2 linked regions of the Aridibaculum aurantiacum genome follow. The main gene of each other region encodes a partner of the protein of the gene in region 2 in a complex. Links are inferred from orthologs where the notes say so. Each region holds a gene or a part of one and is shown on either strand. Other genes may lie near its edges.

Region 1 (4,362 bases), on a different replicon or contig from region 2:
CCTTACACCGATGGTGGATCTTGGTTTCCTGCTTATTACTTTCTTCATCTTCACCACCACCATGAGTCAGCCAACAGCAATGAGGCTGTTCCTACCAAAGGATGCTGACAAGCCTGAAGAGCAGAACAAAGCAAAGGAAAGTGGTGCACTTACCCTGATGCTTGGAAAAAACACAGGTGTCTTTTATTATGAAGGTCAATTGGATCCTACCGGTTCAAACTTCAAGTCGAGCACTATGAAGCAGATCCGCGATGTGATCATTGAAAAGAAAAGAAGAACGCCTGCTGACGACCTGGTAATAGTTATCAAACCTGGACCAGAGTCTACGTATAAAGATGTAGTAGATATTCTTGATGAGATGACGATTAATGACATTAAGCGTTACGCCTTAGTGGAAATTTCTCCTGTTGAAGCACAGTTAGTTAGTTTAACTGAAGGAGCAGGCGGATAATTTTTGTTATGGATTTCTACACCACATGCATCTAACATTTAAAGACATCAAAAATGGATATTAATCAACTTCGAACTGCCGACATCCTCGACATCGTTTTTGAGGGTAGGAACAAGGACTACGGAGCTTACCAGCTGCGTAAGACTTACTCCCGCAGGCTTAGTATTGCCTTGGGTGTAATGCTCCTGGCAGCTTTACTTCTTATTCTAACCACTTTGTTCGCAGGTGGTCCGGAAGATGAGGGTAAGCAAATAATTGTACAGGACGTGCAATTAGAGGATATTAAAAAGCAGGAAGAGAAGAAGCCTGAGCCGCCACCACCTCCTCCGCCGCCTCCTGCTCCAGAGCCACCAAAAGTGGAGATCACCAAATTCACTCCTCCGCAAATTGTGAAGGATGAGCAGGTGAAGCCTGAAGAGCAGATTAAAGAGATAGAAAAGATGGAGGACACTAAGATCGGTACCATCAACCAGGAAGGTAAGAAAGACGAAGGTTTTGTTGCCCCTCCGGTAGAAGAAAAAGGTACTGGTGTAGTAGAAGCTCCTAAAAAGGTAGAAGAAGACTACGACAAGGTTTTCACCAAAGTGGAAAAAGAAGCAAAATTCCCTGGTGGACCTGAAGCCTGGAGAAGGTTCCTTGAAAGAAACCTGAACGCTAACGTAGCAGCTGATGATGGCGCTCCTGCAGGAAATTACACTGTACGAGTTCAATTCATCGTGGACAAAGAAGGTAGCATCAGTAACGTGCAAGCGATTGATGTTCCAAAAGCTTGTCCTAGTTGCGGACCAGAAGCAGTAAAGGTTATCAAAAGAGGTCCTAAATGGGATCCAGCTGTACAAAATGGTCGTAACGTAATTTACCAGGCTATACAGCACATCACATTCCAGGTGGTAGACCAATAATAATCACATTGGCTTTTTTATTAAGATCCTCCAATCCGGGGGATCTTTTTTTTGTACCTAACTTGCAGCCTCTAATAAATAACTATGTTAGGTAAGCTGGCAGGATGGGATGATACGATTGTTGCTTTAGCTACACCACCAGGTGTAGGCGCCATTGGCGTTGTAAGGCTAAGTGGAAATGATGCCATCCATATCACCAATCAATTATTTCCTTCTAAAAATCTTTTAGATCAGCCATCGCATACACTGCATGTGGGACTTCTAAAGAAGGATGGTATAGCCATAGACCAGGTAGTTATTTCACTTTATAAAGCGCCAGCTTCTTATACTGGTGAGAACGTAGTAGAGATTTCATCTCACGGTTCGCCTTATGTGTTGGAAAAGATCATACAAGCGCTTACTGCAGGAGGGGCTCGACTGGCAAAAGCAGGAGAGTTCACTCAACGTGCTTTTCTAAATGGAAAACTAGATCTTACCCAGGCTGAGGCTGTTGCTGATCTAATTTCCAGCAATACCGAAGCGAGCCGCAAACATGCGCTTCAGAATATCCGTGGCGGATTTTCTTCTGTTCTAAAACAACTGCGTGATCAGCTTCTTTCCTTCTCAGCACTTATCGAATTGGAATTGGATTTCAGCCAGGAAGATGTAGAATTTGCTGATCGTACCCAGCTATACCAACTTATCGAAACTGCAGGTATCACAACTACCCAGTTATTATCATCCTTTGCTTTGGGTAATGTTATCAAAAATGGTGTGCAGGTAGCCATTATTGGAAAACCAAATGCCGGCAAGTCTACTTTGCTGAATACTTTGCTGAATGAGAACCGTGCAATTGTAAGTGAAATTGCAGGTACCACCCGCGATACCATTGAGGAGATCCTGAATATCGACGGTATTCTGTTCAGGCTGATTGATACGGCAGGTATCAGGCAGCATACGCACGATGTTATAGAAAGCATCGGTGTTGAAAAAAGCCTGGAGAAAATGAAGCAGGCCGACGTGGTCCTGTATCTTTTTGATGTAACAGAAATGACTACAGCTGAACTACTGGTGCTGGTAAACGAAATGAACCAGCAGCAAATAAAATTCATACTTGTAGGAAATAAAGCAGATAAAGCAACTGATGAAGAGTTGGCTGAAAAATATTCAGAGATCCCGGTGTTGTTTATATCTGCAGCCAACAAACGCAACATAGAAACCTTAAAGCAACGGCTGGTTGACCAGGTGATATCTGAAAATTTACAACAAGAAAATACGATCATCTCCAATGCGCGACACTACGAAGCGCTTCGACTGGTTGATCAATCTTTACAAGAAATAAAAGAAGGACTTGATAACGGTATACCGGGTGACCTGGTAGCATTGGATATTCGTCGCTGCCTGCATTACCTGGGCGAGATCACCGGTGAGATAACCAACGAAGACCAGCTCGATTATATCTTCAGCAAGTTTTGTATCGGAAAGTAACTTGAAGTGGAAACCCTATAGTTTTTGAACCCATAGCGTAAGAAAAATATGTTCCTATAAAACTTGTGAAACTGCTTAGATTTATACTTACAACTTCACAACAATATGCTGGTCGACAGCTTCAATAGGATACATAATTATTTACGCATTTCTATTACAGACAACTGCAACCTGCGTTGCTTCTATTGCATGCCTGACGAAGATCATGCTGTAACCGCATCAACAAACCTGATGCAGGTGGAAGAGATAGACCAGATAGCAAAAACATTTGTGTCGCTGGGTGTAACTAAAATCAGGCTGACAGGTGGTGAACCATTGGTGCGTAAAGATGCAGCCAAAATCATTGAGCAGCTTTCAAGGTATCCTGTTGAGCTTACTTTAACCACCAACGGAACGCGGCTTCATGAATTTATTCCTGTCCTAAAGAATGCCGGTGTCCGATCTGTGAATGTTAGTTTAGATACCCTTGATAAAGACAAGTTCCAGGTGATGACAAAGAGGGACGCGTATCAAAGGGTACTGAGCAACATCCGGCAACTATCGAAGGAGAACATTCATGTAAAGGTGAATGTGGTGATGATGAAAGGCGTGAATGATGATGAGATCAATGCTTTTGTTGCCATGACCAAAGCGCTTCCTGTTCATATCCGATTCATAGAGTTTATGCCTTTTTCCGGCAATCATTGGGAGAGCCAGAAGGTATTTGGATGGAAACAGATCTTGGAGGTAGTTGGCGAGGAGTACGATTATATTAAGTTGAAGGATGATATCCATGATACGACGAAAAAGTATATAGTTCCGGATCATGTAGGTACGTTCGCCGTTATCAGCACCATCACTTCTCCTTTCTGCGGCAATTGCAACAGGATGCGTATTACTGCCGATGGCAAAATGAAGAATTGCCTGTTCTCACAAAAGGAGACAGACCTTCTTTCAGCATTGCGAAGAGGTGAAGATATCGTTCCGCTCATCAGGCATTCTATTGGAAGTAAGGCTGCCGAAAGAGGTGGCCAATTTACTGGCAACATAGAAGAATTGGATACTGCTTCTTTGAAGAACAGGAGCATGATAACCATAGGCGGTTAGTGATAAAGAACAAGTAAATGATCTCCGTACAAGAAGCAAAAGACCTTATTCGCCTGCATAGCAAACAACTTCCAGCCCAGGTTTTATCGTTGAAAGATGCAACAGGCTTAGCGCTGGCAGAAGATATATATGCTCCGCAAGACTTTCCTCCTTTTATGCAATCGTCAATGGACGGTTATGCATTCAAATTCTATGATTGGAAAGGAGAACCATTAGCTATAGTAGGCGAGGTGCAGGCAGGTTCAGCAAAAGAAATAGCGACAAGTAATAAACAAGCAGTAAGAATATTTACAGGTGCTCCCGTTCCCGCAGGACTAGATACGGTAGTGATGCAGGAGAAGGCCGTGGTAGAGAATAGGCAACTACACGTACTGGATGATGCTTTGGTAAAAGGCAGCAATGTGCGGCAAATTGGTTCTGAAATACCAAGAAGAGCATTGGCTTTAGAAATGGGAA
Region 2 (4,412 bases):
TATGAGGCCTTTGTCTCCAATCTCAAGGAGGGTGTTTATCAATTTGAATTAACAGTAACTGACAATGATAATGCTGTTTCCTGGGATACGATGAAAGTGACAGTCCTGCCGGACTCGTCCAAAATGAAAAAATATATTGGCTTGGGGTGGGATGATTCCTGCACGATGCGTATTCCCAACTTATCGTCTGCAATACCGTCCACCACTGGTATTAAAGTGTTTCTGTCAAAGTATTCCGGAGGTGGACCTATGCCTGTTTATGTGCCACCTACTGGCTGGTACGAGATACATACGGGTCCGGCATCGTGGGAATGGTACGAAATAAAAAATGATGTTTTGATCATACATGCTGCTCCAAGTTCAGATTGTCGTTCGAACGGTGCTGCTTATGATGTGATGATAATGTGGGACTGATACGAGCTCCATTCATCACAGCATAATGATTTTTTTGTAGACAATTAAATGAATTGGTTAGAAGTACATAGCGTAACGTACTTATTAAGTCCTACATACTTGTGCACCTAGATAAAAGTGGTACCACACAAGCTGACGTTTATCTTCCTTTAATTTAATCAGTTCACAATAAGAACGCCAGACTATGATATATGGAAGTGTACATCTTCGGGTGCTTGTTAAGATCATTGAGTTAATTAAATTATATTTTTTATTAATATATTAAATTGTTTGCATGCCGAAAGCTAGTTAAGCAGCGTCTCATAAGAAGAAAGGTTGGAGAGCGAAGAACTTAGGAAAAACAAAAAAGCCCAGAAGTTGCTTTACGCTTACATTCTGAGCTTTTAGGTTGTGGTGTGGGCCGGGATCGAACCGGCGACACAAGGATTTTCAGTCCTTTGCTCTACCGACTGAGCTACCGCACCTTCTCCCCTTAGGGGCTGCAAATATAACACCTTCTGCTCCAGATTTCCAAAAAGGAATAGAAGAAATAACAAGATTTCTTTGCAGCTTTTCTCCCTGATGAAGAAAAAGATTATCGACCCATATATACCATAAGTATTTGAACATCACTAGGATTAACACCACTAATTCTACTGGCCTGTCCTAGTGTGCGTGGACGAACTTTCAGAAATTTCTGCCGCGCCTCGTTCGATAAAGACATTACTCTATCATAATTAAAAGCTTCAGGAATTTCAAGTTCTTCCATCTGGCTCATCCGCGCCACCAGTTCTTTTTCTTTATTGATATACACATCATACTTTACCTGTATCTCTACTTGTTCTACCACTTCAGCAGGAAAATCTTTGAGCAACTCCTGCAGCTTTGGAGATGCAGAAATAAGCCCGGCCATATCTATAGACGGTCTTAGCATCAACTGGTTCAGCTTCTGCTTTTGGTTGATTGGTGCAGAGCCAACCTTTTTCAGGTAATGATTTATTTCTTCTGGTTCTACTGAATAATCTTTTACCAGCAGCTTTAGCGCTTCTACTTTATGCTGCTTATCCCGAACCTTCTCCATTCTTTCCTGCGTAGCAAGTCCAAGCCTGTAGCTAAGTTCAGTAAGACGAAGATCTGCATTGTCCTGTCGCAGCAGCGTACGGTATTCAGCACGGCTGGTGAACATCCTGTAAGGTTCGTCAGTTCCTTTACTAATGAGGTCGTCAATTAATACACCTATATATGCTTCACTTCTTTTTAAGATGAATGGTTCCAGTTCCGCTGCCTTTTGATGCGCATTTATTCCAGCCATCAATCCCTGGCATGCAGCTTCTTCATACCCTGTGGTACCGTTGATCTGCCCGGCAAAGAATAGGTGTGAGATCTTTTTGGTTTCTAAGGAATACTTCAACTGTGTAGGTGGAAAATAATCATATTCAATAGCATATCCTGGACGGAACATCCTTACATTTCCAAAACCAGGAACCATACGTAAAGCTGCGTATTGAACATCTTCAGGCAACGAGGTAGAAAAACCATTTACATAGATCTCCACTGTATTGAAGCCTTCTGGCTCTACAAACAGCTGGTGGCGCTCCCTCTCTGCAAACCTGTTGATCTTATCCTCAATACTAGGGCAATAGCGTGGACCTACTCCTTCTATTCTTCCTGCATACATTGGTGACCGGTCAAAGCCTGTCTTCAGCATTTCATGTACTTCAGGAGATGTATAGGTTATCCAGCAGCTTCTTTGTTGTTCAGGTTTGATCTTAGGAACATCCATAAAAGAGAAGCCTACAACCTCATCATCGCCCTTCTGCTCTTCCATTTTGCTGTAGTCAAGGCTTCTTCCATCTATACGTGGAGGCGTACCTGTTTTCAGCCTATCGCTCTCAAAACCTAGTTCAACCAGCTGTTCAGTAATGCCTGTAGAGGCTTTTTCTGCCATTCTACCACCACCAAAACGTTTTTCTCCTATATGGATAACGCCATTCAGGAAGGTTCCACTGGTTACAACCACAGATTTTGAACGAATAGAATGACCTAAACCAGTCACTACCCCACAAGCCCTTTCTCCTTCTACGATGATAGACACTACATTATCCTGGTAAAAGTCAACGTTTGGAGTATTTTCAAGCATTTCACGCCACTTCTGGGCGAACAGCATCCTATCACTTTGTGCCCTAGGGCTCCACATTGCAGGACCTTTACTCCTGTTCAACATCCTGAACTGAATGAGGCTGGCATCTGTAACTATACCACTGTAACCACCTAAAGCATCAATTTCTCTTACAATCTGACCTTTAGCTATACCACCCATTGCCGGGTTACAGCTCATTTGGGCAATGGTTTGCATATTCATTGTAACCAACAACACCTTACTACCCAAGTTGGCGGCCGCTGCTGCTGCTTCACAACCAGCATGACCAGCACCAACCACTATTACATCATATTCTTTAAACATCATTCTCTATTAAAAAAACAAAGATAAACCTATGAGGAGGTTTATCTTTTAAATGAATTGTTTCACGTGGAACAGCAGCAAAAGCTACTGTAAACATGAAAAGTCTTGAATTACCATAAAACTACCGTTGTTATAGGCTGAAATTCCTACGCCCATTTCCTTGTATGAACTATTAAGCAGGGATTTCCTGTGCCCCAAATCTGGTATTCCTTCATCTATGTATAGAAAAACAAGGGCTAAGATGGTATTAGAAGGGCCAAAACTGATGTTTTCGCCTGCACATTTCTCTATTCCTCCTTTTACCATCCTATCCTGGAAGGTAGCACCAGAAGGAGAAGTATGAGAAGGAGGGGCATTCCGCTTCTTTAGCTCATTAGCATGTGCTTGGGCAAGAGAAGAAAGAATAGCATTAGGTTTCAGCATCTCTAAGGGACCGGTAGCATAAAGATCCTTCTTTAAACTAGCTGCATAGGAGGTTCTGAGGTTTGGATGAGTAGAAAGAATAGGTGCCACTACACTGTCCCAGAACACTCGAGGCTTGCTCCTGCTGAAATTGGTCCAATAAAACCACTCCCTAACATCAGCAGGCATGGATTTGGTTTCAGGAAAAGAGTACAAAAAGGCTTCAATACCCAAATCTCTTGCTGGCATATTAGGCATAGCACGAACTTCAATGGTGCTTGTACTAAAATGTTGACCAAAAGAAAGAACAGGAGCCAGTAATAACAGGAAAAACAGGGGTTTCACGTGGAACATCAGGTTATAAACGTTTCTCAAATAAACGTAAATAATGATCCTCTTTTTCCCTCATAATTGTTATTTCACGATTCGTTTTGTCTCCATAGCCGCACAGGTGCAAGGCACCATGGAAGATTACCCGTAACAGTTCATTAGTTGAGGTAACCTTATGATCATTAGCATTATCCTTTACCCGATCCACGCTAATGTATATCTCCCCAATAGTACCTTCTGAAGATGGGTCAGTAAGATCGAAAGTGATGATATCAGTATAATAATCGTGCTGAAGATGGTCTTTATTGATCTGCAGAAGGTATTCGTCGCTGCAGAATACATAGTTAAGTTGTGAAAGAGGTTTGTTCTCCAGTTGAAAAAGCTCCTGGATGAATAGTTTAACCACCTTTTTGTTCTTCAAAGGAATAGTAGAAACATCGGCATAAGAGAAGCGTATAGACATATTTAGTTTTTGCTGTTCCAAATTTCGTAACAAAAAGAAGATCAGACCCTATACATTTGACAACAACTATAGAATGATGAGGAAACTATCAGAGGTAGAAATAGGAAAGACAGTAATTATACATTCATTTGAGAAGGATGATATTTTTATAAAGCTAATGGAGATGGGATGTGTGCCGGGGGAAAAGATAAAGGTTGAGCAGAAAGCTCCATTAGGAGATCCTATATCTATAACCGTAGCAGGATATAACCTGAGCTTACGCATAAGCGAAGCTGAGAAAATCATTGTAGAAGATATATAAACAACAACAGCAGTCGTAACCTTCACCTCCTCGCTATGAAAATCGGATTGTACTTTGGT

The links. The genes of interacting proteins can lie anywhere in the genome.
Region 1: the proteins of mnmG (region 2) and mnmE are in contact, whole or in part, in a solved structure (PDB 9HIP), measured with the Escherichia coli proteins. The link is inferred for Aridibaculum aurantiacum from one-to-one orthologs.

The regions. Positions count from the first base shown.
Region 1 is NZ_JAFEWC010000003.1:161,214-165,575, forward strand. What follows is about bases 813-3,628. They hold mnmE (tRNA uridine-5-carboxymethylaminomethyl(34) synthesis GTPase MnmE), read left to right. Parts: upstream 813-1,437; coding sequence 1,438-2,820; downstream 2,821-3,628. Other genes in these bases: J4N22_RS14535 (energy transducer TonB), read left to right, coding at 813-1,353; moaA (GTP 3',8-cyclase MoaA), read left to right, coding at 2,926-3,628. Also shown: J4N22_RS14530 (ExbD/TolR family protein), read left to right, coding at 1-451; more of J4N22_RS14535, read left to right, coding at 505-812; more of moaA, read left to right, coding at 3,629-3,906; J4N22_RS14550 (molybdopterin molybdotransferase MoeA), read left to right, coding at 3,924-4,362. UniProt on the Escherichia coli protein: Exhibits a very high intrinsic GTPase hydrolysis rate. Involved in the addition of a carboxymethylaminomethyl (cmnm) group at the wobble position (U34) of certain tRNAs, forming tRNA-cmnm(5)s(2)U34.
Region 2 is NZ_JAFEWC010000004.1:188,420-192,831, reverse strand. Bases 424-3,289 are described here. They hold mnmG (tRNA uridine-5-carboxymethylaminomethyl(34) synthesis enzyme MnmG), read right to left. Parts: upstream 2,858-3,289; coding sequence 989-2,857; downstream 424-988. Other genes in these bases: J4N22_RS19175 (CAP domain-containing protein), read right to left, coding at 2,942-3,289. In the rest of the region: J4N22_RS19190 (PKD domain-containing protein), read left to right, coding at 1-414; more of J4N22_RS19175, read right to left, coding at 3,290-3,604; rRNA maturation RNase YbeY, read right to left, coding at 3,618-4,052; J4N22_RS19165 (FeoA family protein), read left to right, coding at 4,126-4,353; nadD (nicotinate (nicotinamide) nucleotide adenylyltransferase), read left to right, coding at 4,389-4,412. UniProt on the Escherichia coli protein: NAD-binding protein involved in the addition of a carboxymethylaminomethyl (cmnm) group at the wobble position (U34) of certain tRNAs, forming tRNA-cmnm(5)s(2)U34.